DNA from 2 places in the Nocardioides renjunii genome. Region 1 is predicted to be linked to the other one. Evidence: predicted binding sites of a transcription regulator. Region 1 holds the regulator's gene; the other holds the start of a gene.

Region 1 (14,603 bases):
CTCGGTCACCGCCACCGACGGCGTCCTCCTCGTGCAGCTCCCCTCGGACGCCTTCACCGAGGCGCCCGACGGGATGAGCAGGCGCGACGCCCGCCTCGCCCTGCAGCAGCTCGTGCTCACCCTCCAGGGCGTCCAGCAGGAGCGGGTGCCGGTGGTCGTCCAGCGCGACGCCCCGGGCCTCGACCTCTTCGGTCGACCGACCGGCACGCCGGTCTCGGCGGCCAGCGCGCTGCGTACCCTCAACCTGGTCAACATCACCTCGCCCGCCGAGGGCGACACGGTCTCCGGCGACACGGTCACGGTCACCGGCGTGGCCAACTCCTTCGAGGCGTCGGGCCCCTGCCGGCTCCTGCAGGGCAGCCAGGAGGTCGCGCTCGAGGGCTACCAGTCCGACGGGTGGATGGAGGACCGGCTCTTCCCGTTCGAGGTCGAGCTGCCGCTCGGCGGCGTCACCGGCGAGGTGGTCGTCCAGTGCGAGACCGACGACCCCAGCGGTGGGACCGAGGGCAACGGGCCGTCGGTCGACACGAAGACCATCACCGTCCGGTAGGCGCGTCGCGGCGCGTCGTACGCCGTCGGCCGTCGGCCGAGATCGCGGAAGATCCGAGTCATCTCGTGGCTCGGATCTTCCGCGTTGTCGCTGGAGTCCCCGGATATCCGGGGACCGCCGAGCCGGAGCCAGCCAGCCCGACATCCAGCCCGCCCCCCTCGCGCCGTCAGCCCCAGCGAGGGGTGCGGGCCAGCAGCGCCGCGACCGCGACGACGCCCGCGGTCGAGGTGCGGAGCACCTCGTCGCCGAGCCGGACGGCCTGGGCGCCGGCCTCGGCGAAGGCGGTGAGCTCCTCGGGGGCGATGCCGCCCTCGGGCCCGACGATCACCACGATCCGCCCGGAGGCGGGTACGTCGACCGCGCTGAGCGGGGCGGTGGCGTCCTCGTGCAGCACGACGGCGAGGTCGGCCGCCGCGACGATGCGCCCGACCTCCGCGGTCGAGGCGAGCGGGGCCACGGTGGGCAGCCACGAGCGGCGGGACTGCTTGGCGGCCTCGCGGGCGGTGGCCTGCCACCTGGCGTGCGACTTCGCGGCCCGCTCGCCCTTCCACACCGCGACCGATCGCGACGCGGCCCACGGGACGACGGTGTCGACCCCGACCTCGGTCAGCACCTCGACGGCGAGCTCGCCGCGGTCGCCCTTGGGCAGGGCCTGGACCACGGTGACGGCCGGGTCGGGGCGGGCGGTGCGCTCGAGCGAGGCCACCGTCACGGTGAACAGCCGCTTGCCGGTGGCGGCCACCTCGCCGGTGACCGACGTGCCGCGGCCGTCGGTCAGCACGACCTGCTCGCCCTCGCGCAGCCGGCGTACGGCGACGGCGTGGTGCGCCTCGTCACCGGTCACCTCGACCAGGGACCCGACCGTCGCGTCGGCCAGCGACTCGACGAGGTGGACCGGCAGCGACACGGCGCGGCGCCCGACTCAGCCCTGGAAGGCGTCGCGCAGGCGGCCGAACATCGACTTGTGCGGGGCCTCGACCTGCCCGTCGGGCGTCTCCTCGCCGCGGATCGCCGCCAGCTCGCGCAGCAGCTCCTCCTGGCGCGGGTCGAGCCGCGTGGGGGTGTCGACGACGACGCTGACGACCAGGTCGCCACGACCGCCGCGCAGGCTCGGCACGCCGAAGCCACGGATGACCTGCTCGCTGCCGGACTGGGTGCCCGGGCTGATCTCGAGCTCGAAGGTCGTCTCCGTCCCGGACTCCGAGTCGGCGGTCGCCACGTCGGCCTCGAGCAGCGGCAGGGTGAGGTGCGTGCCGAGGGCGGCCGCCGTCATCGGCAGCGACACCGTGGTGTGCAGGTCGTTGCCGTTGCGGTTGAAGGTCGGGTGCGGCTCGACGTGGATCTCGACGTAGAGGTCGCCGGACGGTCCGCCGCCGGGGCCGACCTCGCCCTGCCCGGTGAGCTGGACGCGAGTGCCGTGGTCGACGCCGGCGGGGATCTTCACGGTCAGCGTGCGGCGCGAGCGGACCCGGCCGTCGCCGGAGCACTCCCGGCACGGGTCGGGGATGATCGAGCCGTAGCCGCGGCACGCCGCGCACGGGCGCAGGGTGCGGATCTCGCCGAGGAACGAGCGCTGCACGACGGCGACCTCGCCCTGGCCGTGGCACGTCTCGCAGGTCGTCGGCGAGGTGCCGGGCGCCGTGCCCTGCCCCTCGCACGCCTCGCAGCGCAGGGCGGTGTCGACCTTGAGCTCGCGGGTCACGCCGAAGGCGGCCTCCGCCAGCGTCACGTCGAGGCGGATCAGCGCGTCCTGACCACGGCGGGCCCGCGAGCGCGGGCCGCGGGTCTGGCCGCCGCCGGGAGCCCCACCGCCGAAGAACGCGTCCATGATGTCGGTGAACGAGAAGCCCTGGCCGGCACCGCCGAAGCCCTGGCTGAAGGCGTCACCGCCGCGGTCGTACGCCGCCCGCTTGCCGGGGTCGCTCAACACCTCGTAGGCGCGGGTGACGTCCTTGAACCGGTCCTGGGTCTCCGGGTCCGGGTTCACGTCGGGGTGCAGCTGCCGGGCGAGCTTGCGGTAGGCCTTCTTGATCTCGTCGGCACCGGCGTCTCGGGAGACGCCGAGGATCTCGTAGGGGTCCTGGGTCACTGGTTTCCTTCATCGAGGATCCGGGAGACGTAGCGCGCGACCGCGCGCACGGCTGCCATGGATCCGGGGTAGTCCATGCGGGTCGGACCGACCACGCCGAGGGAGCCGAGGTGGAACTCCTGCGGGCCGTAGCCGGTGGCCACCACGCTGGTGGCCGCGAGCTCGGAGTAGGGGCCTTCGTGCCCGATGCGGACGGTGAGCGCGTCGACACCCGACTCGCCGAGCAGCTTGAGCAGCACGACGTGTTCCTCGAGCGCCTCGAGCAGGGGGCGCACGGCCGTCTCGAAGTCGCCGTAGCGGGCCAGGTTGGACGTGCCACTCACCGCGACGCGCTCGTCGCTGCGGTGGTCGGACATCGCCTCGGCGAGCACGCTGACGATCGCGCGCGTCGACTCGGCCTGCTCCGGGCGGACCGCGTCGGGCAGCTCGCCCAGGGCGGCGGCCGCCGCAGCGATCTGCACTCCCGCGCTCGCCTGGTTGACCGCGACCCGCACCTCCGCGAGGTCGGTGTCGACGACGGCCTCGTCGAGCTCGACGAGGCGCTGCTCGACCCGGCCGGTGCTGAGGATGAGGATGACCATGATCCGGGTCGGGGTGAGCGAGACGAGCTCGATGTGGCGCACCGTCGAGCGGGACAGGGTGGGGTACTGCACGATCGCGACCTGGCGGGTGAGCTGGCTCAGCAGCCGCACCGACTTCTGCACGACGTCGTCGAGGTCGACGGCGCCGTCCAGCAGCGTCGAGATCGCCCGGCGCTCCGCCGCGCTCATGGGCTTGAGGGTGGCGAGCTTGTCGACGAACAGCCGGTAGCCCTTGTCGGTCGGCACCCGGCCGGCGCTGGTGTGCGGCTGGTGGATGTAGCCCTCGTCCTCGAGGGCGGCCATGTCGTTGCGCACCGTCGCCGGTGACACGCCCAGGCCGTGGCGCTCGACGAGGGCCTTCGAGCCCACCGGCTCCTCGGTGGCGACGTAGTCCTCCACGATCGCGCGCAGCACGTCCAGCTTGCGGTCGTCGACCATGGAATCCCTCCTCGCTCGCGGGGCGGCGCGCCCGGTGCCGTCCGGCACGGGCTGGCACTCGTTCGTCCTGAGTGCCAAGACTACTAGCCAACCGTAGGCTCGCGAGCATGGCCGACCACACCCCCCGCTTCACCGAGGTCGCCCCGCGGGTCTGGGTGGCGCACTACGACTGGATGCACGTCAACATCACGCTCGTCGGCGGGTCCGACGGCCTGCTGATGGTCGACACGCACGGCTCGGCCGCCCAGGCGCGCGCCGTCGCCGAGGACGTACGACGCCTCGGCGCGGGGCCGCTGACCGGGATCGTCAACACCCACGAGCACTGGGACCACCACTTCGGCAACGCCACCGTGGTCGAGCAGCTCGGCGAGGTGCCCATCCACGCGACCGACTGGGCGGCCGAGCACATGGTCGAGTCCGCGGAGCGCACCTTCGCGAAGTACGAGGACGCGGCGGGCGACCCGCACCGCGACGAGATCCTCGCCACGGCGCTCCGACCGCCCACCCACACGTTCTCGTCGGTGGTCCAGCTCGACCTGGGCGACCGGGCGGTCGAGCTCGTGCACCCCGGCCGCGGCCACACCGCCGGCGACCTCGTGGTCCACGTCCCCGACGCCGACGTGCTGCTCGGGGGCGACCTGGTCGAGGAGTCCGACCCGCCGTTCATCGGCGACGACTCCTGGCCGCTCGAGTGGCCGCTGACGCTCGACCTCGTCCTCGAGCTGATGACCGACGCGACCGTGGTCGTCCCCGGCCACGGCCGGGTGGTCGACAAGGCGTTCGTCCAGGACCAGCGCGTCGATCTCGGCGTGGTCGCCGAGACGATCCGCGACCTGGCGTCGCGCGGCGTGCCGCAGTCCGAGGCGCTGGCCCAGGGCGACTGGCCGTGGGACCCGGCACTCCTCGTGAGCGCCGTGCGCCTGGGCTACGAGCACCTGCCCCGCAGCCAGAAGCGGCTCCCTCTGGTGTGATCACCCTTCAGCGAGTTAGGCTTGCCTTACCTAATCGCCGGAGGACCGATGACACCGACCGAAGCAGCAGTGCTGGCCCGCAGCGTGCTGTCGTGCCCCGACGCGATCACCCTCCGGGTGAGCGAGGACCGCCAGACCAGCCTCGACGACGACTACGACGTCACCTGCGACGTGCACGGCGCGCCGGTCTTCAGCGCCTGCGAGGACTCCGCGCTGGTCACTGCCGCCCGTGGCGGCGCGGGCGGCGTGGTCGAGGTGTCCAGCGGGTTGAGCCACCCGGCGACGGGCGGTCGTCGGATCGACCTGTTCCTCCAGGGCCGACTCGCCGAGCGCGGCGCCGGCTGCGCGTGCTGCGGTGAGTCACGCTCCCTCGTGGCGCTCGACCCCACGCGGGTGACGCTGTTCTGCGACGACCGGCCGGTGCCGGTGGACCTCGACCGGTTCCGCGACCGCCGCCACGTCCTCAACCCCGGCTACCTCCAGCGCACCGCCGAGCACGCCAACGAGGCGCACGAGAGCGAGCTGCGCACGGCGATGGCGTCGACCTTCGGGATCCCGGTGCGGACCCTCCTCGCGGCCAGCCTGCTGCGGGTCGACCCGTCGGGCGTCGACGTGTCGTGGCTCGACTCGGCCGGGGCCCACACCGAGCGCCTCGACTTCCTGCGCACGGTGTCCTCGCCGCAGGAGCTCGGCGAGGCGCTGCGCTCGCAGCTGCACGCCGGCCTCTGCTGAGACGCCACACCCCCATGGGGCTGGACGCGATCGGCTCGAGTCGGTTGCATGAGGACATGACCGAGAACACCGAGTCCCAGCCCGACCACACCGAGACCCCGCGGTCCTCCAGCGGCACCAGCCCGGCGGACTCGGACCACTCGGGAGGTACGACGTCGCCCGACTCCGCGACCCTCGGCGGCATCTCCGACGACCAGCTCCCCGAGGACCTCCAGCCGGGCGAGGACAACCCGCTCGCGGAGCCGCTCGACCCCGACGCCGAGGAGACCAAGAGCCGCGAGGAGCTCGAGATGGACGCCACGCAGGAGGACCTCGGCAACGACGACGGTGCCAGCACCGCGCCGAGCCAGAGCGGCGGCCCGGGCGAGGGTGCGGGCCAGGCGAGCCGCGAGCCCGACGCCTCGACCACCGACACGAGCGTCGACGCCAACAGTGGCGAGGGCGCCCAGGGCGACGGCATCGCCGAGGGCTGACCGCTCGCCGCGGCGCCGGCTCCTGGGGCTCAGCGTGTGAGCGCCAGGTAGGCGATCAGCGCGGCGAACCCCCCGACGAGTACCAGCACGCACGCGACGGCGACCAGCAGCTCGGCCGACGGCACCAGCCGGAACAGCGGGACGTGGTCGTCGTCCGCGTGGTCCTCGTAGTGGTTCCCGGACTCGTCCCACGTGAGCCGGGCCGCGGCCCGCTCCCAGCGGCTCATCGGCGCGACACGCCGACCGCGGGCGTCCAGCTCCTCGGAGGCGAAGCCGCTGCGGCCCCCGAAGGAGCGCGCGATGTCGCTCTGCTGGGTCGGCCTGGAGCGCTTGACCACGGCGTGCCACCCCCGTTTCGCGGCGTCGGCCGCCTAACGTAACCCGGTGCCCAGCGATCGCTACGGAACCGACGTCCTCTCCGGTGACTGGAAGGCGCCCCGCAACGGCCGTGCCGTCGAGGTGCCCACCGAGCTCGGGATGGTCGTCGAGGAGATCACGACCGACTGGTGCGGCGAGGTGGTCGCGGTCGACCGCGACATCGACACGCTGACCCTCGAGGACCGGCGCGGCAAGCGGCGGACGTTCCCGCTCGGTCCCGGCTTCCTGCTCGAGGGCAAGCCGGTGATCCTCACCCGCCCGGTCCGCGGCGGCGCCCCCGCCGCGCCCACGCGTACGGCGTCCGGCTCCGTCGCCGTGCCCAACGCCCGCGCCCGCGTCGCCCGCGCCAGCCGGATCTTCGTCGAGGGCCGCCACGACGCCGAGCTCGTCGAGAAGGTGTGGGGCGACGACCTGCGCATCGAGGGCGTCGTCGTGGAGTACCTCGGTGGCGTCGACGACCTCGCCGACCACCTCCGCGACTTCAGGCCCGGACCCGAGCGTCGCGTCGGCGTCCTCGTCGACCACCTGGTCCCCGGGTCCAAGGAGGCCCGCATCGCGCAGGGCATCGCCCGCTCCCCCGTCGGCAAGCACGTCCTCGTCGTCGGCCACCCGTTCATCGACGTCTGGCAGGCGGTCAAGCCCGACCGGCTCGGGATCCCTCGCTGGCCCTCGGTGCCCAAGGGCATCGACTGGAAGACCGGCACCTGCCAGCAGCTCGGCTGGCCGCACCGCGACCAGGCCGACATCGCCCGCGCCTGGAAGCACATCCTCGGCCGGGTCACGTCGTACGCCGACCTCGAGCCGGCCCTGCTCGGCCGCGTCGAGGAGCTCATCGACTTCACGACGCTTCCCTGAGCTTGCTCAGGGAAGATCACGTCGGGAGATCGAGTAGGGCTCGGCCGGACCCGAGCGCAGCGAGGGACCGGCGACCCGTATCGAGATCCGCGATGACTGATGGGTCTCGATACGCCCGCTCGTCCCTCGCGGGCTACTCGACCAGCGAGCGGGTTCAGTCGACCAGGTCGCGCACCACGGCGTCGGCGAGGAGCCGGCCGCGCTGGGTGAGCACGAGCCGCTCGGCCGCGAGCTCGACGAGGCCGTCGGCGACGAGCCGGGCCACGTGCGAGCGGCCCGCGGCCTCGAGCGCGGTGACCGGCAGGCCTTCGACGAGCCGGATCTCGAGCAGGACCCGCTCGACGCGCTGGTCGCGGTAGCCGAGCACCTCGCGGGCGAGGGCGGGCGAGACGCCGGTGGCGAGCCGCTGGGCGTACGCCGACGGGTGCTTGACATTCCACCAGCGGACGCCGCCGACGTGCGAGTGCGCGCCGGGGCCGACGCCCCACCAGTGGCCGCCGGTCCAGTAGAGGAGGTTGTGGCGGCACCAGTGGTCGGGCGAGGTGGCCCAGTTGGACACCTCGTACCAGCCGAGCCCGGCGGCGGTGAACCGCTCGTCGGCGAGGTGGTACTTGTCGGCGAGGTCGTCCTCGTCGGGCATGGGGAGCTCGCCGCGCGCGACCTGGCGCGCCATCGCGGTGCCGTCCTCGACGATGAGCGAGTAGGCCGAGACGTGGTCGGGCTCGCAGGCCAGGGCGGCGTCGACGGAGGTCTCCCAGTCGGCGAGCGACTCCCCCGGCGTGCCGTAGATCAGGTCGAGGCTGACGTCCTCGAAGCCGGCCCGGCGTGCCCAGTCGACCACCGCCGGCACCCGCAGCGGGTCGTGGGTGCGGTCGAGGGTGCGCAGGACGTGGTCGACCGCGGACTGCATGCCGAAGCTGATCCGGTTGAACCCCGCGGTGCGCAGCTCCTCGAGGTCCCAGGCCGCGACACTGTCGGGGTTGGCCTCGGTGGTGATCTCGACGTCGTCGGCGAGGCCGAACTCCGCGGCCGCGCTCGCCACGATCGCCCCGAGGTCGGCGGCCTTCAGCAGCGTGGGCGTGCCGCCGCCGAAGAAGATCGTCTCGATCGGCACGTCGCGGTGGCCGAGGACGTTGCGGGCGAAGCGGATCTCGCGGATGGCCGCCTCGGCGTACGTCGACCGGCTGGCGCCGACCTCGTCACCGAGCTCGTGGGCGGTGTAGGTGTTGAAGTCGCAGTAGCCGCAGCGCACCGTGCAGAACGGCACGTGGACGTAGAGGCCGAAGGGCCGGCTACCGAACTGCGCCCATGCCTCGTCGGGCAAGAGGCCGTCCTCGGGGGCGAGGTCGCCGTCGGGTTGAGCGGGGGGCACGCGGGTATCCAACCACGCGTGCACCCCCGCTCACGCAACCGTGACGGTCAGGCGTACATCTCCTCGATGAGCGCCTGGTTGTTCTGCTGCACCACGTTGCGCTTGACCTTCATCGACGGGGTGAGCTCGCCCGACTCGACCGTCAGGTCGTGGTCGAGGAGCTTCCACTTCTTGATCGTCTCCCAGCGGTTGAGGTGGCTGTTGAGGTCCTCGATGTAGTCGGCGACCATCTGGCGCACCGCGTCCGAGCGCACGATCTCGGTGTAGGACGCACCGCTCATGCCGTTCTCCTCGGCCCAGCCGGCCATCGCGTCCGGGTCGAGGGTGACGAGGGCGACGCAGTAGTTGCGTTCGTCGCCGAAGACCATGAACTGGCTGGCGTAGGGGCACACGGCCTTGAACTTCGACTCGATCGCGGGCGGGGCGATGTACTTGCCGCCCGAGGTCTTGAACAGCTCCTTGATGCGACCGGTGATGACCAGGTGGCCGTCCTCGTCGAGGGCGCCCTTGTCACCGGTGTGCAGCCAGCCGTCGGAGGTCAGCGTCTTCGCCGTCTCCTCGGGCAGGTTGTGGTAGCCGTCCATGACGCCGGGACCCTTGATCATGATCTCGTCGTTCTCGCCGAGCTTGACCTCGCTGCCCGGGAAGACCGGACCGACCGTGCCGAACTTGTTCTGCTGGGGGTGGTTGACGAACGAGCCGGCCGAGGTCTCCGTCAGGCCGTAGCCCTCGAGGATCGTGATGCCGGCCGCGCCAAACCACTCGGCGATGTCGCGGTTGAGCGCCGCGGCGCCCGAGATGAAGAAGCGGACGTTGCCGCCGAAGCGGTCGCGGATCTTCGAGAAGACCAGCCGGTCGAACAGGCCGTGCTGGACCTTGAGCCCCAGCGGGACGGACTTGCCCTCGCGCTTGAGCCGCTCGACCTCGAGGCCCACCTTGAAGGCGCTCTTGAAGATCTTCTCCTTGGCGCCGCCCTCGGCGGCCTGCATGGTGACGATGCGGCCGTGAGCCTTCTCGAAGATGCGCGGGGCCGCGCCCATGAAGGTCGGCTTCACGACGCCGAGGTTGTCGACGATCTTCTCGACGCGGCCGTCGATCGCGGCGGCGAAGCCGCACGCCATCTGCGTCGACATGAGCACCTTGCCGAACGAGTGGGCCATCGGCAGCCAGCGGAACTCGAGGTCGTCCGGGCCGAGGATGCCCTGCGCGCGGATCGCCTCGCCCTCATAGACCCACGAGGAGTGCCGCAGCCGCACGCCCTTGGGGCGACCGGTGGTCCCGGAGGTGTAGATCAAGGTGGCGAGCTGGTCGGGGGCGATCGCCTGCGACGTCGTACGCACGACGTCGGGCTGCTCGGCCAGCCTGGCCGCGCCGAGCGCGGCGAGGTCGTCGAGGGAGATCACCCAGTCGCCGTCGCCCTGGCCGTCGAGGACGACCACCTTGCTGACGTGGGGCAGCTCCGCGCGGTGCGCGGTGAGCTTGGCGAGCTGCTCGGCGTCCTCGGCGAAGACGACCCGGCTCTCGGAGTCGCCGAGGATGTAGACGGTGTCCTCGGCGTTGGTGCTCGGGTAGACCGTCGTGGTGGCGCCGGCGGCGCACATGATCGCGAGGTCGGCCAGGATCCACTCGTAGCGGGTGCCCGACGCGATCCCCACGCGCTGCTCGGGCTCGACCCCCAGGGCGATCAGGCCCGCGGCGAGTGCCTCCACCTTGTCACCGGCCTGCTTCCAGGTGACGGACTCCCAGGCCTCGCCGCGCGGGAAGCGGAACGCCTCGCTGTCGGGCGACGCCGCGACGCGGTCGAAGAACTGGACGGCCACGTTGGGTGGCATGGTGTCGAGGAACGCCGTGTCGATGGTGATCGGCATCTGTTACCTACTCATTCGTCGGAGCGTGACGCGGCGCGTCACACAGCGGGGCTTGCTGCTGACTGGGCTGTAACCTAGATCACTTGGTTTACCGAGTGGTAGCAAACACGGCGAATTGACCGGACCAGTGAGCCGCGGCGGGCGACTAGTCCTGCACGGCCTTGGTGATCGCGACGCAGCGGGTGATCCAGTCCTGCTCCTCGGCCGTGAGCCGGCGACGGTCAGCGCGGGCGTCCTGCACCGTCCACCCGGCGTTGACGACCATCCGGACCACGACCCAGTCGCGCGCCCGCGCCTCGTCGAGCCCACCGGCGTCGACGAGGGCGTGGAAGCGGCGCCGCAGCCCGTCGCGCACCGAGCCGACGGCGCCGGGGCCGCTCAGCTCCTCCATCCTGTTCCACAGCATGGGTGCGGGCTCGTAGTGCGGGTCGCCGGCCATCGGCTTGGGATCGATGGCCAGCCACTCCCCTGCGTCGTCGGCCATCACGTTGGCGTAGTGCAGGTCGCCGTGCACCACGACGGGGGCGGCCGCGTCGGCGAGGAGGTCGGGGCCGAGCGCCAACGCCTGCTCGACGTAGCGCCGCGGGATCGGCACGTCGCGGCCCAGCTCGTCGAGGTCGCGCAGCCACCGCTCGACGTACGACGCCACGGTGGCCAGCTGCGGCATGGCGGGGACGTGCAGCCGGTCGTAGAGCCCGCCGACGACCTCGCACGCCTCCACGTCCCACACGTCGCCCATGTCGGGGCCGGGCAGCCACCCGAGCAGGAGCGCGCGCCGCCGCGGGTCGGCCCGGAGCAGGCGTACGGCGCCGCGCCCGCCCCAGTGCTGCAGGGCCAGCCCTTCGTGCAGCGACTCCTCGTCGCCGTCGAAGGTGATCTTGAGGGCCGCGCCCGTGCCGTCGGCGTCGGTGACCGGCAGCACGAGGGAGCAGAACCCGTGCAGCGGCAGCGCGACCGGCGTGAGCCGCCACTCCTCGAGGAGGTCGGCGGCCACGCGCGGCAGCCGGTCGAGCCACCCGGACCAGTCCTCGCCGAGCGCCCGCTGCGCGAGCAGTCCCGGAGGGATGGTGACGGGCATGCCGCGACTCTAGGCTGGCCGCCATGAGCGAGCGCCAGCGGCCGTGGTCCGACGACGGCGTCGAGCACGGGCGGATCCTCGTCCTCAGCGACAACCCGATCGCCCGGGCGCTGGCCGCCATCGCGTCGACGGTGGGCCGCACCGTGGTCGTCGAGCCGGCCGACCACGGCGGTCCGGGTCTCGACCCCCGTCCCGGGGACGCGGTCGTCCTCTGCGACCACGACGCCCCGGACGCCCCGGCGGTCCTGCGGGCTGCGCTCGCCTCCGAGGCGGCCTACGTCGCCATGATGGCGAGCCGGCGACGCGCCGCGGGACTGGTCGAGGAGCTTGTCGCCGAGGGCGTCGACGTGTCCACTCTCCACGTGCCGGCGGGCCACGACCTCGGTGGCAGGACCCCGGGCGAGATCGCGCTGTCGGTGGTCGCGGAGATCGTCGCCGAGTCCCACGGCCGCCCCGGCGGCCCGATGCGCGGCTGAGACGTGGCGCGCACCTGGGCCGAGCTGGGCGCGGCGTCGCTGGCCCGGCAGCTCCCCGACCGTCCCGTCCCCGCCAGCGGCGCCGAGGTCGCGGCCGCCGTGCACGCGATCGGCGACATGCAGACGCAGACCGCCCGCTCCGCCTTCATCGGGCTCGGCGCCCGCTTCCCCGGCACCACCCACGCGGCGATCACCGAGGCGTACGACACGGGCGCGATCGTGCGGGGCAGCACGATCCGCGGCACGGTGCACACGGCCAGCCCGGCGGCCTACACCGTGCTCGCCGAGGCGACCCGGGTCGGCCAGCACCGCCGCTGGGCCCGGATGCTGGGCGTCACCGACGACCAGCTCGCGGCCCTGTGGCTCTCCATCGAGGACTTCGCCCGCGAGTGGCGCACCCCCGACGAGCTCCGCGACCACCTCGTCGACTGGCTCGGCCGGCACGCACCGCACGCGCAGGGGGCCACGGAGACGGTCCCGGGGCGCTACCTGTCCTTCGCCCACGGCGGGCTCGTCCGCCGGCCGGCCTCCAGCGACCGGTGGGAGGGCCAGGGCAGGCCCGTCTACCGGACCTTCGACCGCACCGGGCTGGCCACCACCACCGACGTCGTCCGCCTGCACCTCGCGGCCCACGGTCCCTCGTCCCGCCAGGACCTGGCGTGGTGGTCGGGGATGTCCCTGCGCGCGGTCGAGGAGGGCCTCGCGGGCCTCGGCAGCACGGACGTCGTCGAGGACGAGGGTCCGGACGGGCGCGGCTACCTCGACCTGGCGGACGCGCCGCCGCCGCGGGACCTGCCCGGCGTACGGCTGCTCCCGGAGTTCGACGCGCTGCTGTGCGGCTACGACTCCAAGGCGCGCGACCGCTTCGTGAGCCCCAAGCACAACCGCCGCCTGTGGAACGACTCCAACGGGATGCTGCTCCCGCCGCTGCTGGTCGACGGGAGGATCACCGGCTTCTGGCGGGCCGGCGGCAGCTCGCGGCGACGTCCGCTCGAGGTCACGTGGTTCGCCCGCACCCGCAAGCCGACAAGGACGGAGCTGGAGGAGCCGGTCGCGGCCCTCGAGGCGGCCCTGGGCATCGAGGTGACGGACGTGTCGCTCACCCGCGAGGCCGTCTGAGGCGCCTCGCGGTCTCGGCGAAGGGCCCAGAACGGCCCGCAAAGGCCCAGAACGGCTCAGAACGGCAGCCCGTCCGCACCGACCGGCACCACCAGCAGGCCGAGCAGGCCCCCGTCCTGGCCCAGCGCGACCCGGCCCTGCCACTCGCCGGCCTCGCAGACCAGCGTGGTGGCACCCACCACGGTGCCGAGCACCTCGGCGGAGGGCGCGTCCTCACCTCCGGGCAGCTGCACGACCGTGTCGCGGCACGCGACCAGGTTGCCGGTGTCGGCGACCGCGCGCGCCCAGGCGCCGAGGACGACGTCGCGGGTCAGCACCCGGGCGACGTCGTCGGGCATCATCGCGCGGAGCTCGTCGTAGCGGCCTGCGTCGAGGGCCGCGAAGACGCTCTCGGTGGTCGCCACCACGCCGGCTGTGTCGGCGGGGGCCATCGGCCGGCCCGTACGCGGGTCGCGCGGCGTCCCGAACCGCTTGAAGGCCGCCTGCCGCGAGGTGCCGAGGACCGCGCCCACCGCGGCCCAGCTGTGGCCGGCCGCCTGCGCGCGCCGCACGGCGTCGGCGAGGGCGCGCTCGGCGAGGTGCACCGCGGTGGCGGCCGCCCTCACCCGGTCGAGCGGGTCGTCCTCAGGCACCGTCGCCGGCTCGCGACCGGCTGGCCACCAGGCCGGCCGGCACCAGCACGCCGGCGAGGATCACGCCGGTGGCCCACCACGAGGCGCCGTCGCCCACGACGTACATGGCGTAGCCGAGCACGAGCGCGACCGCTGCCGCGACGGCGTAGTGCGAGGCGGAGGTGCGCCCGTGGGTCTCCCGCTCGGGACCGGCCCAGGAGCCGGCGAAGAGCATCACCCACAGCGAGAGCGCCAGCCCGGCGCCCATGACGAAGTAGGGCCAGGTGCCGCCGGAGACCAGGCCGACGACGACCGTGAAGGCGAGGGCGACGAGGAGGTGGGCCGGGATCGGGGACATGCCACCACCGTGCCGCGCGGGCCACCGTCTGTCAACCTCAGGTTGACGTCCCAGCGGACGGCTGGTCGCGGAGGTACTCCCCCGGTGTCATGCCCGTCACCGTGCGGAAGTCGTGGGTGAAGTGGGCCTGGTCGGTGTAGCCGAGGTCGGCCGCCATGTCGGCGAGGGCGCCGTCGCCCGTCTTGAGCGCCAGCACGGCGTCGTGCAGCCGTCGCCGCTGGACCAGCCACTTGGGGGCGAGGCCGAGGCGCTGCTCCACCAGCCGCTGGAGGCTCCGCTCCGACAACCCGGCCTCCCGCGCCAGGTCGCCCACCCGGGTCACCTCCGGGTGCTCGCGCAGCCAGGCGACCAGCCGGTTGACCTGCAGGCCCTGCGCGTCGACCGGGAGGAGGGTGGTCAGCCAGTCCTCGGTGGCCGCGATGGCGGCCGCGTGGGCGACGGGGCTGCCGGGCTCGTCGGCCATCGCGGCCCGGACCCGGTCGACCAGCCCGGCGTGGTCGTCGGGCAGCACCCCGGACAGGTCGATCCACGTGTCGGTCACCTCGGCCACCGACCGCCCGAGGACCAGCCGCCCGGCCGCGGGCGCGAGCATCGTGCCGACGGCCCAGCCGTCGTTCTCTAGGGTGACGCTGGACCGGCCGCGCGCCACGCCGT
Region 2 (14,603 bases), 710 kb from region 1:
TGGTGAGCTGCTCGCCGGTGGGGTCCACCACCACGCTGCGGGGCTCCATGAAGGCGGGGATGAGGCGCTGCTGGCGGTACTCCCGCTCGATGAGGATGCCGTCGGCGCGGGCCGCCTCGATGGCGGCCTCCACGTCCGCCCCCGTCCCGGCATCGGCGGAGTCGAGCACCCACAGCGCGGACTTGTTGGTGCCGAGGTCCGGGTGGGCGAGGACCACGTCCTGGAGGGCGTTCTTGATGCCGACCACGGCGGGCAGCTCGTCGTACTCGACGTCCACCAGCTCGGCGGCGTCGCGGGCCTCTGCGGCGGTGCGCGCGACCACGACGGCGACGACCTCACCGGCGAAGGCGACCCGGTCGGCCGGCATGGGCGAGTGGGTCGGTGTCTTCTGGTCGGGCGTGATCGGCCAGGCGTTGATGCAGACGCCGAGCTCGTCGCCGAAGTCCTTGCCCGTGAGCACCGCGACGACGTTGGTCGAGGCCCTCGCCGCCTCGGTGTCGATGGAGGTGATGGTGGCGTGCGCGAAGGGGCTGCGCACCATCGCCAGGTGGAGCATCCCGGGCAGCGTGATGTTGTCGGTCCAGCGCGTACGTCCGGTGATCAGGCGCTGGTCCTCCTTGCGCCGGCGGTCGCGGCCGATCTCGGCGGCGGCAGGGCGGGCCTGGGTGGCGGTCATGCCTTCGCTCCGTCGGCGGCGTGGAGCACGCTCCGGACGATGTTGTGGTAGCCCGTGCAGCGGCAGAGGTTGCCCTCCATGCCGAGCCGGACCTCCTCCTCGGTGGGGTCGGGGTTCTCCGCGAGGAGGTCGACCGCCTGCATGATCATGCCCGGCGTGCAGAAGCCGCACTGGAGGCCGTGGCACTCGCGGAAGGCCGCCTGCACCGGGTGCAGGTCGCCCTCGGCCGTGCCGGCGAGGCCCTCGATGGTGGTGACGGTGCGCCCGGCGGCCTGGACGGCCAGCACGTTGCACGACTTCACGCTCGTGCCGTCGAGGTGGACGGTGCACGCCCCGCAGTTGGAGGTGTCGCACCCGATCACGGTGCCGGTCTTGCCGAGCTTCTCCCGCAGGTACTGCACCAGCAGCATCCGCGGCTCGACGTCGTCGGAGACCGCGGCCCCGTCGACGGTGAGTTCGATCTTGGTCATTCGTGCCTCCGGGCGTGTGAGGTGGGTCACTCGCCCCGGACGCTAGGCCGCCCTGGTTGGTCGATGGTTGGGGGCAGGCCGACCGCGAGCGAGGCACGAGCTCGCGGTCGAGGCTGTCCCGGTCGAGCAAGCGGCGCTGCCGAGCGCGCGAGGCAGTGGTGGCGCGTCGAGACCACCTCGCACGCCCGGCAGCAGCCGGGCTGGAGCCGGAGCGCTCAGTAGCGCAGCACCACGCCCCTCGGCTTCTCCGACAGCACGTTGGCGCTGACGTAGAGGTCCCCGTCGGCCCACTCGACCGCGGCGGGCATCATCGTGCTGGCGTACGGCTTGGCCGTGCTGCTTCCGCTGCGGACGCGCGAGACCTGGCCGGCGAAGAGCTGGGCGACGTAGACGTCACCGTTGTCGGCGACGGCCACCCCGGTGGCGCCGGCGAAACCGGAGGCGACCTCGCGGACCTTGCCGCTCTTCGCCTTCACCTTGACCAGCCGGCCCTGCGCACCGGTGCTGCCGTCCTCGGGGCCACCGGGCAGCAGCGTGACGTAGAGCCAGCCGCCCTTGCCGACCTCGACGTCGGTCGGGACCGGCTCGAAGTTGTAGGTCTTGCCGACGGTGCACGCCGGCAGCGCGTTGGCGGCGGCCGCTTCGGCGGTGACGACCACGGGGACCGGGGGCAGCACCGCGACGGTCGAGACCTTGCCGTTGTCCTTGACGCCGACGATGGTGTTGCCGGCGGCGTCGGCGACGTACGTCGTGCCGCGGTGCACCGTGGAGCCGTAGGGGTGTGACTCGAGGATGCCCGTGTAGGTGGCGGGCACGTCGGGCGGGACCTGCGCAGCGCAGGCGGGGTCGAGGCCGACGAAGCCGTAGGCCTGGTCACCGTCGGGGTTCTTCGTGCGCTCGTGCTTCCACAGGTCGGCGATCTTGCTCGGCCGGCTCCCCGGACGCATCGACCACAGCTTGGTCGCCTTGCCCTTGGTGGTGGCGAAGCGGACGGTGCCGCCCGCCTCGGACAGGGCGCCGACCTCGGTGCCCTTCTCGGCCGCGAAGACGACCTGCGGCTTCTTGCCGGGCACGACCGCGGTGAGCAGTCCGGCGAAGTTCTGGCTGACGTAGGCGGTGCCGTCGCCGGCGACCACCATGCTGAGCGGTGTGACGAGCTTCTTCGCCACCGTGGTGGGTTCGGGGGCCGCCACGGCACCCGCTGCGGGCGTGGCGAGCACGCTCCCCACCAGGATGGTCACCGCTGCTGCAGCCGCTCCGCTTCGTGTTCTGGTCATGCGTTCTCCCTCGGACATGGCCACGTCCTCCCGGCGCGGCACGTCATTTCAGGATCGCCACGACGTCCCGGCCCGGCCGTGTGGTGAAGGGATATCCCCAATTCGGAGGTCACCGCGCGCTGGCGAGCTTGCCCTTCAGCAGCGGGGCGACGGGGTGGTGCACCGGCAGCGCGGCGAGGCAGGCCTCGACGACCGCGGTGTCGTACGGCGCGAGGTCGCTGTAGCGCAGGACCGCGTCGGGATCGGGGTCGGCGAGCAGCGCCTCGCGGACGCTGACGGCGAGGTAGTCGGCCATCTGCACCAGCGCCGGCGAGTCGGTGCCGGGGAGCAGGTCCCCGCCGTAGGCGCGCACGGCGGCCCGGACGTCGCCGCGCCGCAGGAGCCGCTGCACCTGCTCGACGTCGCTCGAGACGGGCATGGTGAGGCGGTAGGGCCGCGAGGACAGCTGTCCGGCCAGCGCCGCCCGGAGGTGCGAGACCTCCGCCTTGAGGGTCGAGGTGGTGACGGCCGAGTCGCCGTAGAGCAGGGAGTGCAGGTGCTCGACCGAGAGGCCGCCGGGGTGGAGCGCGAGCAGGGCCAGGATCTCGGTCTGCCTCCGGTTGAGCAGCAGGCGCTGCCCATCGAGCCACACCTCGGCCGTGCCGAGCAGGGTGAGGGTCAGGCCCGGGGCCTCGGGCCCGGTGTCGCCCGCCGCCGACGTACGCCGCTCGGTGGGCAGCGCGCCCTCGATGAGCCGCGCCATCACCCGGGCGGTGGCCAGGCCGATCGGGTGCGTGCGGTCCCAGGTGGTCGACAGGTCGATGACGCCGAGCGAGCGACCGGTGGCGGGGTCGAAGACCGGCGCGGCCCAGCAGACCCAGTTGTGCACGACCTGGGCGTAGTGCTCGGCGCTGAAGACCATCGACGGCGCGCCGGTGCGGCCGGCGATGGCGAGGGCGTTGGTGCCCACGCTCTTCTCGTCCCAGCGTCCGCCGGGCACGAAGTTGACCGTCTCGGCCTTGCGCCGCATCACCCGGCCGCCGTAGGTCCAGAGGATCCGCGTCTGCTCGTCGGTGATCGCGATGACGAGGTCGCCGTCCTCGGCCGTGCGGCGCAGCTCGTCCTGCACCCGCTCGACCGCGGTCTGCAGCGGCGAGTCGTTCCAGAAGTCGGTGGTGTCGTCCTCGTCGGCCAGCGGGGCCTGGGTGACGTCGGGCGAGACGACTCCCGACAGCTGCCAGCTCCGGAGGATCTCTGGCCGCACCGCGTCGGAGTCGTCGTCGCTGGCCGAGACGAAGCGCGTCCAGGCGCGCACGGCGTCCACGCGGCGGGCGTGCAGGTCATCGATGCTCATGGCGGCTCCCGGTCGGTCGCCGCCAACCTAGCCCGAGTGTGATGACCGCAACAGCAGACGCGTCAGCGCGCTCGCCTGAAGGTGGCGACGATGCCCGGGTGGTCGGTGACCAGGTTCCGGTAGGAGTGGAAGGAGTGGATCCGGAAGTCCGAGTCGCGCTCGCCCATCACGTAGTCGATCCCCGAGCCCCGGCGGTGCCGGTCGGCGGAGTAGTTGGTCTCCAGCCGGAGCGGCCTGGTGATCCGTCCCCGCACGAGGTGGTCGGTCGTGTCGCGGTTGGCCGTGACGTTGCAGTCGCACATCGCGACGAGCTGGTGACCCTCCGGCGCGCGCTGCCCGATCGAGCGGATCCTGCTCGCCATCCGCCACATGGCCTCCACGCCGCGGCGGTTGGCGTAGTTGGGCCCGCCCGTGCGCCGGTTGTGGAGGTGGTTGGGCAGGTGGAAGCTGACGGCCCGGATGACGTGCCCGCTCCTCCGGTGCCTGAGCACCGCCGCGACGCCGTACTGGTCGTGGGCGATCCGGCCGGAGTAGCGCCGCCACGTGGTGGCGGTCAGGAGGGGGGCCCAGGTCCGCTCGAGCTCCCAGACGTCCTTGTCGAAGGCGATCGGGTTGTCGTCGGTGCCGGTCGGGCCCTTCGGCATCAGCAGGGTCCACGACTTCGGCAGGGCCGCCCGCAGTGCCGGGCGGCTGAAGAGCCGCTCCTGGAAGCCGATGACCGAGGCCTCGCCGTCCAGGACCTGCCCGATGTCGTGGCGCATGCCCGCGACCCGCATCCCCTTCTTGAGGTTCAGCGACGCCACGACGAACTCCTTGCCGGGGCCGGACGTGGCGGCCGAGGCCGACGCGCGGTCCTGCTCACGCGCCTGCGCGGGTGGACCACCCGCCGCACCGGTGGTCAGCAGGACCGTGGCCGCGAGGAGCGCGGTCGGTCGGGCGAGGACACGGGGCAGGGCGGGGAGCGAAAACACCCGCACGACCATAGGCGGGTCGTGCCGGTCGTCCAACTCCCCGGCGCGGGGCAGCGGCCTCCGGTCAGTCGTCGTGGTGGATGCGGCCGTGGGTCGTGGCGAGCCGCTCGCCCGACCCGCCCCACTGCCGGGCGACGATCTCGGCCGCGATCGAGACCGCCGTCTCCTCGGGCGTACGGGCACCGAGGTCGAGGCCGATCGGGGACGACAGCAGGGCGAGCTCGTCCGCCGAGAGACCCGCCTCGACGAGCCGCGCCATCCGCTCGTGGTGCGTGCGCCGCGACCCCATGGCGCCGATGTAGCGCGGGCGGACGTCCTCGCCGAGGCGCAGCGCCACCTCCAGCAGCGGCACGTCGAACTTCGGGTCGTGGGTCAGCACCGCGAGCACCGTCCGCGGGTCGACGCGGCCGGCATCGACCTCGGCCGCGAGGTAGCGGTGCGGCCAGTCGACGACGACCTCGTCCGCCCCGGGGAAGCGCGACGTCGTGGCGAAGACGGGACGGGCGTCGCACACCGTGACGTGGTAGCCGAGGAACGAGCCGACCTTGGCCACGGCCGCCGCGAAGTCGATGGCCCCGAAGACCAGCATCCGCGGCTTGGGGGCGAACCCCCACACGAACACGCGCATCCCCTCGCCGCGCCGCTCCCCGTCGGGGCCGTAGGTCACGGTGGCGTTGGTGCCCGCGGCCAGGAGGCCGAGGGCGTCGTCGTGGACGGCGGCGTCCGCGCGCCCGGAGCCGAGCGAGCCCTCCGCGGGTCCCTCCGGCCGCACGACCATCCGCCTGCCCACCCGCTCGGGGTCGGGGTGCTCGATGACCGTGACCAGGGCGACCGGCCGCCCCGCCTCGATGTCGGCCGCGACCCCGCCGAGCTCGGGGAACGTCTCGCGCGAGACCCGCTCGACGAAGACGTCGAGGATGCCGCCGCAGGTCAGGCCGACGGCGAAGGCGTCGTCGTCGGACACGCCGTAGCGCTCGAGCACCGGCTGCCCGGTGCCCACCACCTCCTGCGCGAGCTCGTAGACCGCGCCCTCCACGCAGCCGCCGGACACGGAGCCCACGGCGGTCTCGTCGGGCCCGACCAGCATGGAGGCGCCGGGGGGCCGCGGCGCGGACCGGAAGGTCGCGACGACCGTGCCGACGCCGATGGTCTCGCCGGCCTCCCACCACGCGAGGAGGTCGGGCAGCACGTCACGCACGGGCGATCACCCCGGTGAGGTCGGCGAAGGTGGAGAGCGAGTGGCCGGCGAGGAAGTCGTCGCAGTGCGGCAGCGCGGCCACCACGCCGCCCTGCAGCGGCTCGTAGCCCGCCTTCCCTCGGTGCGGGTTGACCCAGACGACGCGGTGGGCGACCCGCTGGAGCCGGGCCATCTGCTCGCCGAGCAGGCCGGCGTCGCCGCGCTCCCACCCGTCGCTGAAGACGACGACGACGGCGCCGCGGGCCATGCCGCGCTGGCCCCACCGATCGAGGAACACCTGCAGCGTCTCCCCGAGCCGCGTGCCGCCCGACCAGTCCGGGACGACCTCCCCCGCGACCACGAGGGCGCGGTCGGCGTCCGGCGAGCGCAGGGCCCGGGTGAGGTGCGTCAGCCGGGTACCGACCGTGAACGTCTCGACCGTGCCGCCGGTGGTGCGCGCGGACTGGGTGAGGCGGTGGGCCAGCCGCAGCAGCGCGTCGGCGTACGCGCTCATCGAGCCGCTGACGTCGACCAGCAGCACCACGCGCCGCGGCCGGGTGCCGCGACGGCGCCACGCGATCTCGCCCGGCTCGCCGAGGTGACGCAGGGAGCTGCGCAGGGTGCGGGCGGCGTCGACCTGGCCGCGGTGCCACCTGCGGTGGCGTGCCGTACGCCGGCTCGGCGGGCGCAGCGAGAGGCGGGCGAACATCCCGGCCAGCCGTCGCTTCTCGGCGGCGTCGAGCGTCGCGACGTCCCGGTGCCGCAGCGCCTCCGCGGCCGACGCCCGGGCGCGGACGACGTCCTCGTCACCCTCGCCCTCCGTGCCGGCACCCTCGGCGTCCGGCAGCAGGTGCGCCGCAGCGGGGCGCGGCGTCTCGCGCGGCCGCGCCCGCGGCAGCCCGTCGCGCGGGTCGAACCACGCGGCGAACACCTGGTCGTAGCGGGCCAGGTCGTCCGGCGAGCCGCACAGCGTCGCCCGCCCGGCCCAGTAGGTTGCCCGGCGGTCGTCGGCGCCGACGGCGGCCACCGCGGCGAGGAAGCCCTGCGACCGGTCCTGCGTGACCGCCACGCCCGAGGCACGCAGGGCACGGGTGAAGCCGAGCAGCACCTCGTCCGCGGACCGACGTCCGGGCGACGCCGGACCGGTCGGGCTGGTCGGGGCGGTGCTCATCGCACCATCATCCGGTCGAGCGCGGCCTTCACCCGGTCGGCGTCCTCGCGGTACTTCAGCAGCGCGCCGAGCGTCGCGGCCGCCGAGGCCAGGTCGAGCTCCGCGGCACCGAGGTAGGTCAGCGCGCGTGCCCAGTCGAGGGTCTCCGCGACGCCCGGCGGCTTGAGCAGGTCGTCGCGCGAGCGCAGCTGCTGGACCAGGCCGACCACCTGCTGGGCCAGCACCTCGCTGACCTCCGGGGCGCGCGAGCGCACGATCTGCACCTCGCGCTCGAGGCCCGGGTGGTCGATCCAGTGGTAGAGGCAGCGACGCTTCAGCGCGTCGTGCAGCTCGCGGGTGCGGTTGGAGGTCAGCACCACGAGCGGCGGCTCGGGCGCGGTGACCGTGCCGAACTCGGGGATGGTCACCTGCCAGGTCGAGAGCACCTCCAGCAGGAACGCCTCGAACTCGTCGTCGGCGCGGTCCACCTCGTCGACCAGCAGTACCGCCGGCGCCTGCCGCAGCGCGGCGAGGACCGGACGCGAGAGCAGGAAGCGCTCGTCGTAGAGGCTCTTCTCCGCCTCGTCGGGGTCGACGTCACCGGCCGCCTCCAGCGCCCGCAGGTGGAGGATCTGCCGCGGGAAGTCCCAGTCGTAGAGGGCCTGGCTGGCGTCGATCCCCTCATAGCACTGGAGCCGGACCAGCGGCAGGTCCAGGCTCTGGGCCAGCGCCTCGGCCAGGGCCGTCTTGCCGGTGCCCGGCTCGCCCTCGACGAGCAGCGGCCGCTGCATGCGCGCGGCCAGGAACACCACCGTGGCCAGCTCCTCGTCGGCGAGGTATCCCGTCCCGCCCAGCCGGGCAGCCACGTCCGCAGCGGAGTCCATCCTCACAGGCATGCGGTCAGGCTACGACCCGGCACGTTGGTCGCACGTTGGGCTGCGCCGGACGGGTCAGCGGGCGTCCACGTCGGCGCCGGTGGCGAGGTCGGCGCACTCGACGAGCGCGACCTCGTGCGTGGCGAGGTAGTCGCGGGCACCGCGGTCGCCGGCGGCGGTCGCGGTGACGCCCGCCCAGTGCTCCCGCCCGATCAGGACCGGGTGGCCCGGCACGCCGTCGTACGCCGCTCGCGCCAGGTCCCCGGGCCCTTCGTGCGCTCCGAGCAGGCGGGACACCACGGCCGGGCCCACGTCGGGGAGGTCGACCAGCGAGACGAGCGCAGCGTCGTGCGCGGTCGGGCCGAGGGCGTCGAGGCCGGTGCGGAGCGAGGCCCCCATCCCGTCGGCCCAGTCGTCCGCGCGCACGCGCCACACCGACATCGGCAGCAGGGCGGCGGCCCGCTCTGCCTCCGCGCCCAGCACCACCACGACCTCGGCGCACGGGCGGAGCGCCTGCACGGACCGGAGCAGCCACGAGGTGCCGTCGTCGTCGCGGGCCAAGGCTTTCGGCCCGCCGAACCGCTCCCCGGCGCCTGCGGCGAGGAGCAGCCCGGCCACGGACGTCACGACGCAAAGGCCTCCGCGTAGAGCGCCTCGAGCTCCGGGGACTGCTCGCCGGAGAAGCCGCAGAGGCTCACGCGGTCGCCGTCGGCGCTCACCAGGTAGGCGGCGCCCTCCTGGAAGTCGACGGCCATGAGCAGGTCCTGCAGGTCGTCCCCGGGCGCCTCGACGGTGACGGTCGAGGCCTCCTCGCCGGCGTACCACTGGTCGACCTCGAGGGTGGCGGTGCCGCCGTCGATCGAGGTCACCGTGCCCGCGAACGCGGTGTCGAAGGTGGCCAGCGTCTCGGCCGACGGCATGGCGCACTTGCCCGCGAGCGACCCGTCGGCGGTGAGGGCCCGGGTGCCGGAGCCGGACGAGCCCGACTCGTCGTTCGCGCCGGCCCCGGACTCGCTGGAGGCGCTGCTCGAGGGGGTGCTCGTGTCGGTGCCGCTGTCGGCGTCGTCGGACCCGCAGGCGGCCAGGCTGCCCAGCGCGAGCAGCGAGACGAGGGTGACGGAGAGGGTGCGGGGTCGGCTGGTGTTCACGGTTCCTCCTGTGGTCCGGGCCGGTGTCCTCACCGTGCCACACCCCTTGGACGCCTAGTGGCGCCGGCCCGTTCCGCCTCAGGCGTCGTCGTCCTCCTCGAGCTTGCGCTTGAGCCGCCCCACGCCGGGGATCTTGCCGAGGAGCTCGTTGAGCTCGCGGGACACCTCGAGCAGCTCGTGCAGGTCGGGAGCCACCGTCTCGAGGGTCTTCATCACCGGCACCACGTCGCGCTCGACCTGCTCGGTGAGGGCGGGCAGGTGGTCGACGAGGCGCACGAGCGCGGCCACCTCTTCCGGGTGGGTGGTGTCGGCGAGCGTCTGCAGGACGGGCTGCAGCGTGGTCAGCGAAGGCTCCATCGCGTCGAGGAGCGTCGTGGCGCGCCCCACGAGCAGGGCCGCGTCGTCGGAGACCGCCGCCACGCGGTCGATCTGCTGCTGCGCGCCGTCGGAGACCGCCGCCACCCGGTCGATCTGCTGCTGCGCGCCGTCGGAGACCGCCGCCACCCGGTCGATCTGCTGCTGCGCGCCGTCGGAGACCGCCGCCACCCGGTCGATCTGCTGCTGCGCGCCATCAGCCACCGCCGCCACCCGGTCGATCTGCTGCTGCGCGCCATCAGCCACCGCCGCCACCCGGTCGATCTGCTGCTGCGCGCCATCAGCCACCGCCCCGACGCGATCGATCTGCTGCTGCGCGCCATCAGCCACCGCCCCGACGCGATCGATCTGCTCCTGAGCGTCGTCGGCCACCGCCCCGACCCGGTCGATCGTCGCGGAGGCCCGCGCCACCAGCACCTCGGCCTGGTCGAGCAGGGCCAGCATGCGCGGCACGGCTCCGAGCAGGGCCTCGACCTGCTCCCCGCCTCGCTCGAGCGCCGAGAACAGGTCGCGGGGGCCGGGCACGGGGAGGCGCATGTCCCATTAGTACCAGTGCCCACCACCTCCCTCCGGACCACTGACGCCACGGGGCCGCAGACGCAGCGAGGGCCCCCGCCGGAGCGGGGGCCCTGCTGGTGGTGCTGTGGTGGAGCGGTGGTCCTGACCGTCAGGTCAGAAGTCCATGCCGCCCATGCCGCCCATGTCGCCACCGCCGGGCATGGCGGCAGCCTTCTCGGGCTTGTCGGCCACGACGGCCTCGGTGGTGAGGAACAGCGCGGCGATCGACGCGGCGTTCTGCAGCGCGGAGCGCGTGACCTTGGCCGGGTCGATGATGCCCTCGGCGATCATGTCGACGTAGTCACCGGTCGCGGCGTTGAGGCCGTGACCCGCCTCGAGGTTGCGCACCTTCTCGGACACGACGCCACCCTCGAGACCGGCGTTGATCGCGATCTGCTTGAGCGGGGCCTCGATGGCGACGCGGACGATGTTGGCACCCGTGGCCTCGTCGCCGGTCAGGTCGAGCTTGGTGAACGCCTCGGCACCGGCCTGGACGAGCGCGACGCCGCCACCGGCGACGATGCCCTCCTCGACCGCGGCCTTGGCGTTGCGCACGGCGTCCTCGATGCGGTGCTTGCGCTCCTTGAGCTCGACCTCGGTGGCCGCGCCGACCTTGATGACGGCCACGCCGCCGGCCAGCTTGGCGAGGCGCTCCTGGAGCTTCTCGCGGTCGTAGTCGGAGTCCGACTTCTCGATCTCGGCGCGGATCTGGTTGACCCGGCCCTCGATCTGGGCCTGGTCGCCGGCGCCCTCGACGATGGTGGTCTCGTCCTTGGTGATGACGACCTTGCGGGCCTGGCCGAGCAGCTCGAGACCGGCCGACTCGAGCTTGAGGCCGACCTCCTCGGAGATGACCTGGCCACCGGTGAGGATGGCGATGTCCTGCAGCATGGCCTTGCGGCGGTCACCGAAGCCCGGAGCCTTGACGGCGACGGAGCGGAAGGTGCCCTTGATCTTGTTGACGACCAGGGTCGACAGCGCCTCGCCGTCGACGTCCTCGGCGATGATCAGCAGCGGCTTGCCGGACTGCATGACCTTCTCCAGCAGCGGCAGGAGGTCCTTGACCGTGGAGACCTTGGAGTTGGCGATGAGGACGTAGGGGTCCTCCAGCACGGCCTCCATGCGCTCGAGGTCGGTGGCGAAGTAGGCCGAGATGTAGCCCTTGTCGAACCGCATGCCCTCGGTCAGCTCGAGGTCCAGCCCGAAGGTGTTGGACTCCTCGACGGTGATGACGCCTTCCTTGCCGACCTTGTCCATCGCCTCGGCGATGATCTCGCCGACGGTGGTGTCAGCGGCGGAGATCGACGCGGTGGAGGCGATCTGCTCCTTGGTCTCGACGTCCTTCGCCATGGCGAGCAGCTGCTCGGACACGGCGGCGACGGCGGCCTCGATGCCGCGCTTGAGGCCCATCGGGTTCGCGCCGGCCGCGACGTTGCGCAGGCCCTCGCGGACCATGGCCTGAGCCAGGACGGTGGCCGTCGTCGTGCCGTCACCGGCGACGTCGTCGGTCTTCTTGGCGACCTCCTTGACCAGCTCGGCGCCGATCTTCTCGTAGGGGTCCTCCAGCTCGATCTCCTTGGCGATCGAGACACCGTCGTTGGTGATGGTGGGGGCGCCCCACTTCTTCTCCAGGACGACGTTGCGGCCCTTGGGGCCGAGGGTGACCTTGACCGCGTCGGCGAGGGTGTTCATCCCTCGCTCGAGGCCGCGGCGGGCCTCCTCGTTGAAAGCAATCAGCTTGGCCATATCGCGTGCGATTCCTATCGACGTGAGTCTGTGTGTCGACGCCGGGCGGGCTGCCCGCGACGGACGACCCGCTCCGCCGGCGATCCATTCACGCCGACTTCTGCGGACCTCAGCGTCACCCGGGTCGTTGTCACTCTCATGACGAGAGTGCCAACCTCATGTTTAGCACTCGACCCCGGAGAGTGCAAACGCCACCCCCGGCCCGGCCGGGGGTGGCGTCATGCGTCGGGAGGAGCCTCAGGGCAGCTTGATCAACCTGATGCTGTTGCTCACCTGGTTGAGCGCGGTCTTGAAGATCTCGGCGAGCTCGTCGCCCTTGGTGGCGCAGAAGAAGTAGTCACCATCGATGTTCTCCGCCGCGATGCCCGCGGGGGTGGTGCAGTCGCCCGCCGTGCTCGGACCGCCGCTGGGTGCGTTGGAGGCCGCCGAGGCGAGCACGTCCTTGACCTTCTGCTCGCCGGCGAAGTCGAAGTAGCGCTCGCAGGTCGCGGTCGTGGCCGAGCCGAAGCCGATCGTGATCACGATGACGCCGGCCCCCTTGGCGTTGGTGGCTACCTCCTTGAACCGGTTGCAGCCGTTGGTGCCGTTCTTGACCGAGGAGCTCGTGGACTGCTGGCCGCTCCACAGCTCGCTGGTGGTGCCGATGGCCGTGCTTCCCGTCGCGCTGCCGACCTCGTCGGGCTGGCCGTCGGTCTCGAAGATGACCACCTTGCGGGGAGTGCCCGGGCGGTCGGAGGCGCCGGGGACGGTGCTGCCGCCCATCACCTTGCGCACCGCCGCCTTGAGCGAGCCGCCGATGTTGGTGCCGTACTCGCCCGAGGCCGACTCGGGCAGGCAGCTGATGGCGTCCACCAGCGCACTGTTGCTGACCAGCGCGCCCGTCTCGGTGAGGTAGCCGTTGGTCCAGTCCACCGGGATCCAGGTGCCCTCGTTGCGGGTGTCGGCGGCGACGCGGCCGTTGAGGCGCACCGCCTCGGACCGGCAGATCCCGTCGCTGTCGGTCTCGCCGGTGCCGTCCCAGCCCGCCGACTTCGAGAACGCGGACTCGCCGGCCTCCCAGTCGGCGACGGCGGCGTTGTAGACGGTCTGCTTGGCGGTGTTGCGGTCCCGGCAGGCGTTGCGGGTGGACGTCGTCGTGAACCTGGCGCAGTCCTCGTAGACCGGGGTCGCCGGGTGCGTCGGGCGGATGAAGCTGCCCTTGGGCGTGAAGCCGGAGGTGCGGGACTTGGCCAGGGCACCGAAGGCGACGTGGTGCAGCGACGGCGTCATCGTCTTGAGCGAGTTGAGGATCGCCATCTTCATCTGCGCCCGGTCCGCCGACGGCATGGAGGCCGTGCGGTCGGCCATGATGACGATGTCGAGCGGGTTCGGGACCTCGCTGCCGCACGGGCCCTTGCACGCCGCCGAGGCGACGGAGCCGGTGTTGCCCTGGTCGAACCCGATGATCGGCGCGAAGCCGTAGTCGACCGGCTTCTCGGCTCGCACCTCGATCGTGTTGCACTTGGCCGCGGTGCCGGTGGCGCACGGGATGGCACAGATGTAGCTGTTGCACCTCAGGCCCGGGTAGCGCGACGCCGTGAAGGGCGCGCCGGGCGGGCCGGGGTTGCACGTGCTCGGGATCTGCGACGCCTTGACCTCGCGCGTCACGCCGGTGGACGCCACGATGCACAGGAGCTTGGTGTTGGCGCCGGCCGTGAGGTTGAGGTCGCCGTCCTGGCTGTTGGCCATGCTGAGGGCCGCGGTCTGTGCCTGGGTCCCGGTGCCGGGAAGCGCGAAGGCGCCGGCGTGAGCGGCGGAGTCGACGTGGTCGTGGAGCCGCTGCCGCTCCATCGCGAGCGAGCTGATGTCGACGGCGAGAGCGGCCGTGGCGAAGAGGACGGTGGACAGCAGGCCCACCATCACGGCCGTGGCCCCCCGCTCGTCGCGCGGGCGGATGGTTCGGCGGCGCAGCTTCATTCGATCCTCATTCGGCTGGTCTTTCGGATGACAAGGCCATCGCTGATGGTCGCCCCGACCGGCGTCAGCCACTCGACGACGTAGGTCACCTCGACGAGGGCGGTGCCCCCCGAGGCGGCGTCCCCCCAGGACCCGCAGGCACCGCCGGTGGGGGTGAGGCAGTTGACCTCCACGTCGATCTCCGCGCCGTCGAGGCCGGAGTCGGACAGGGAGTCGAGGACGGAGGCCGCGACCTCCGAGGAGTCCGTGCCGAGGCTGGCCAGGCGGACGCCCTCACGCGCGGCGTTGTTGATCACGGCGTAGCGGTTGATCGCCCACCCGAAGTCGATCATCCCGAAGACGAGGACGAAGAGCAGCGGCACGACGAGGGCGAACTCGACGGCGGCAGCACCCCGCTCGTTGGTTCGCTTGCGGCACAGAGACACCGTCTCCCCCTCTCGTGTCATGACCGACCCCGGACCCACGGGCCGACACCGATCGACGCTATCGGCGGACGCTCAAGGATGCCTCGGCACACCGGCCGGACTTAATAGCCCGATATGACCACTGCGCCGTAGGCCATCCCGGCGCGGGACCGACACCGGACGGGCGCGGGGGCCCCGAGGGCGCGGCCTCCAGGTCGCTCAGCGCACGTCGCGCAGCCGGGCCTCGAGGAGGTCGGCGAAGGGCCCGGCGTTGGCCGGCGAGACGTCGAGGTAGAGGCCCGGCTCGATCAGCTCGAGCTCGCTGACGACCCAGTCGCCGTCCCACTGCAGCAGGTCGACGCGCAGGTAGTCCATCGGCCGGCCGAAGCGCTCGGCCATGGCGTCGTACGCCCGCATCGCGAGGTCGCCGACCTCACCCGTGTCCACGGCCCGGACCCGCCCGCCGAACTCCTCGTTGACGCGTACG

The links. The regulator HrcA, encoded in region 1, represses chaperone genes, less so after heat shock. The targets are predictions, from matches to a motif close to TTGGCACTCGNNNNNNNCGAGTGCCAA.
Region 2: a site for HrcA is predicted at 11,884-11,910, ahead of groL (chaperonin GroEL). Genes of this name have one in related genera too.

Annotation. Positions count from the first base shown of each region.
Region 1 covers NZ_CP141058.1:1,491,970-1,506,572, reverse strand. Annotated here, with positions in the region: gene SHK17_RS07235 (Gmad2 immunoglobulin-like domain-containing protein) at 1-550, shown strand, start outside; gene SHK17_RS07230 (16S rRNA (uracil(1498)-N(3))-methyltransferase) at 717-1,457, opposite strand; gene dnaJ (molecular chaperone DnaJ) at 1,473-2,639, opposite strand; gene hrcA (heat-inducible transcriptional repressor HrcA) at 2,636-3,658, opposite strand; gene SHK17_RS07215 (MBL fold metallo-hydrolase) at 3,766-4,629, shown strand; gene SHK17_RS07210 (DUF2470 domain-containing protein) at 4,678-5,361, shown strand; gene SHK17_RS07205 (hypothetical protein) at 5,418-5,834, shown strand; gene SHK17_RS07200 (hypothetical protein) at 5,864-6,172, opposite strand; gene SHK17_RS07195 (DUF3097 domain-containing protein) at 6,219-7,067, shown strand; gene hemW (radical SAM family heme chaperone HemW) at 7,222-8,439, opposite strand; gene SHK17_RS07185 (AMP-dependent synthetase/ligase) at 8,487-10,307, opposite strand; gene SHK17_RS07180 (aminoglycoside phosphotransferase family protein) at 10,453-11,385, opposite strand; gene SHK17_RS07175 (XdhC family protein) at 11,409-11,861, shown strand; gene SHK17_RS07170 (winged helix DNA-binding domain-containing protein) at 11,865-12,980, shown strand; gene SHK17_RS07165 (hypothetical protein) at 13,037-13,612, opposite strand; gene SHK17_RS07160 (hypothetical protein) at 13,605-13,949, opposite strand; gene SHK17_RS07155 (helix-turn-helix domain-containing protein) at 13,987-14,603, opposite strand, start outside.
Region 2 covers NZ_CP141058.1:779,373-793,975, reverse strand. Annotated here, with positions in the region: gene SHK17_RS03695 (xanthine dehydrogenase family protein molybdopterin-binding subunit) at 1-676, opposite strand, end outside; gene SHK17_RS03690 ((2Fe-2S)-binding protein) at 673-1,146, opposite strand; gene SHK17_RS03685 (ScyD/ScyE family protein) at 1,362-2,423, opposite strand; gene SHK17_RS03680 (transcriptional regulator) at 2,533-3,756, opposite strand; gene SHK17_RS03675 (exonuclease/endonuclease/phosphatase family protein) at 3,819-4,727, opposite strand; gene SHK17_RS03670 (XdhC/CoxI family protein) at 4,792-5,925, opposite strand; gene SHK17_RS03665 (vWA domain-containing protein) at 5,918-7,075, opposite strand; gene SHK17_RS03660 (AAA family ATPase) at 7,072-7,950, opposite strand; gene SHK17_RS03655 (NTP transferase domain-containing protein) at 8,005-8,556, opposite strand; gene SHK17_RS03650 (hypothetical protein) at 8,553-9,077, opposite strand; gene SHK17_RS03645 (hypothetical protein) at 9,156-9,989, opposite strand; gene groL (chaperonin GroEL) at 10,125-11,756, opposite strand; gene SHK17_RS03635 (pilus assembly protein TadG-related protein) at 11,994-13,712, opposite strand; gene SHK17_RS03630 (TadE/TadG family type IV pilus assembly protein) at 13,709-14,137, opposite strand; gene SHK17_RS03625 (ATP-grasp domain-containing protein) at 14,336-14,603, opposite strand, start outside.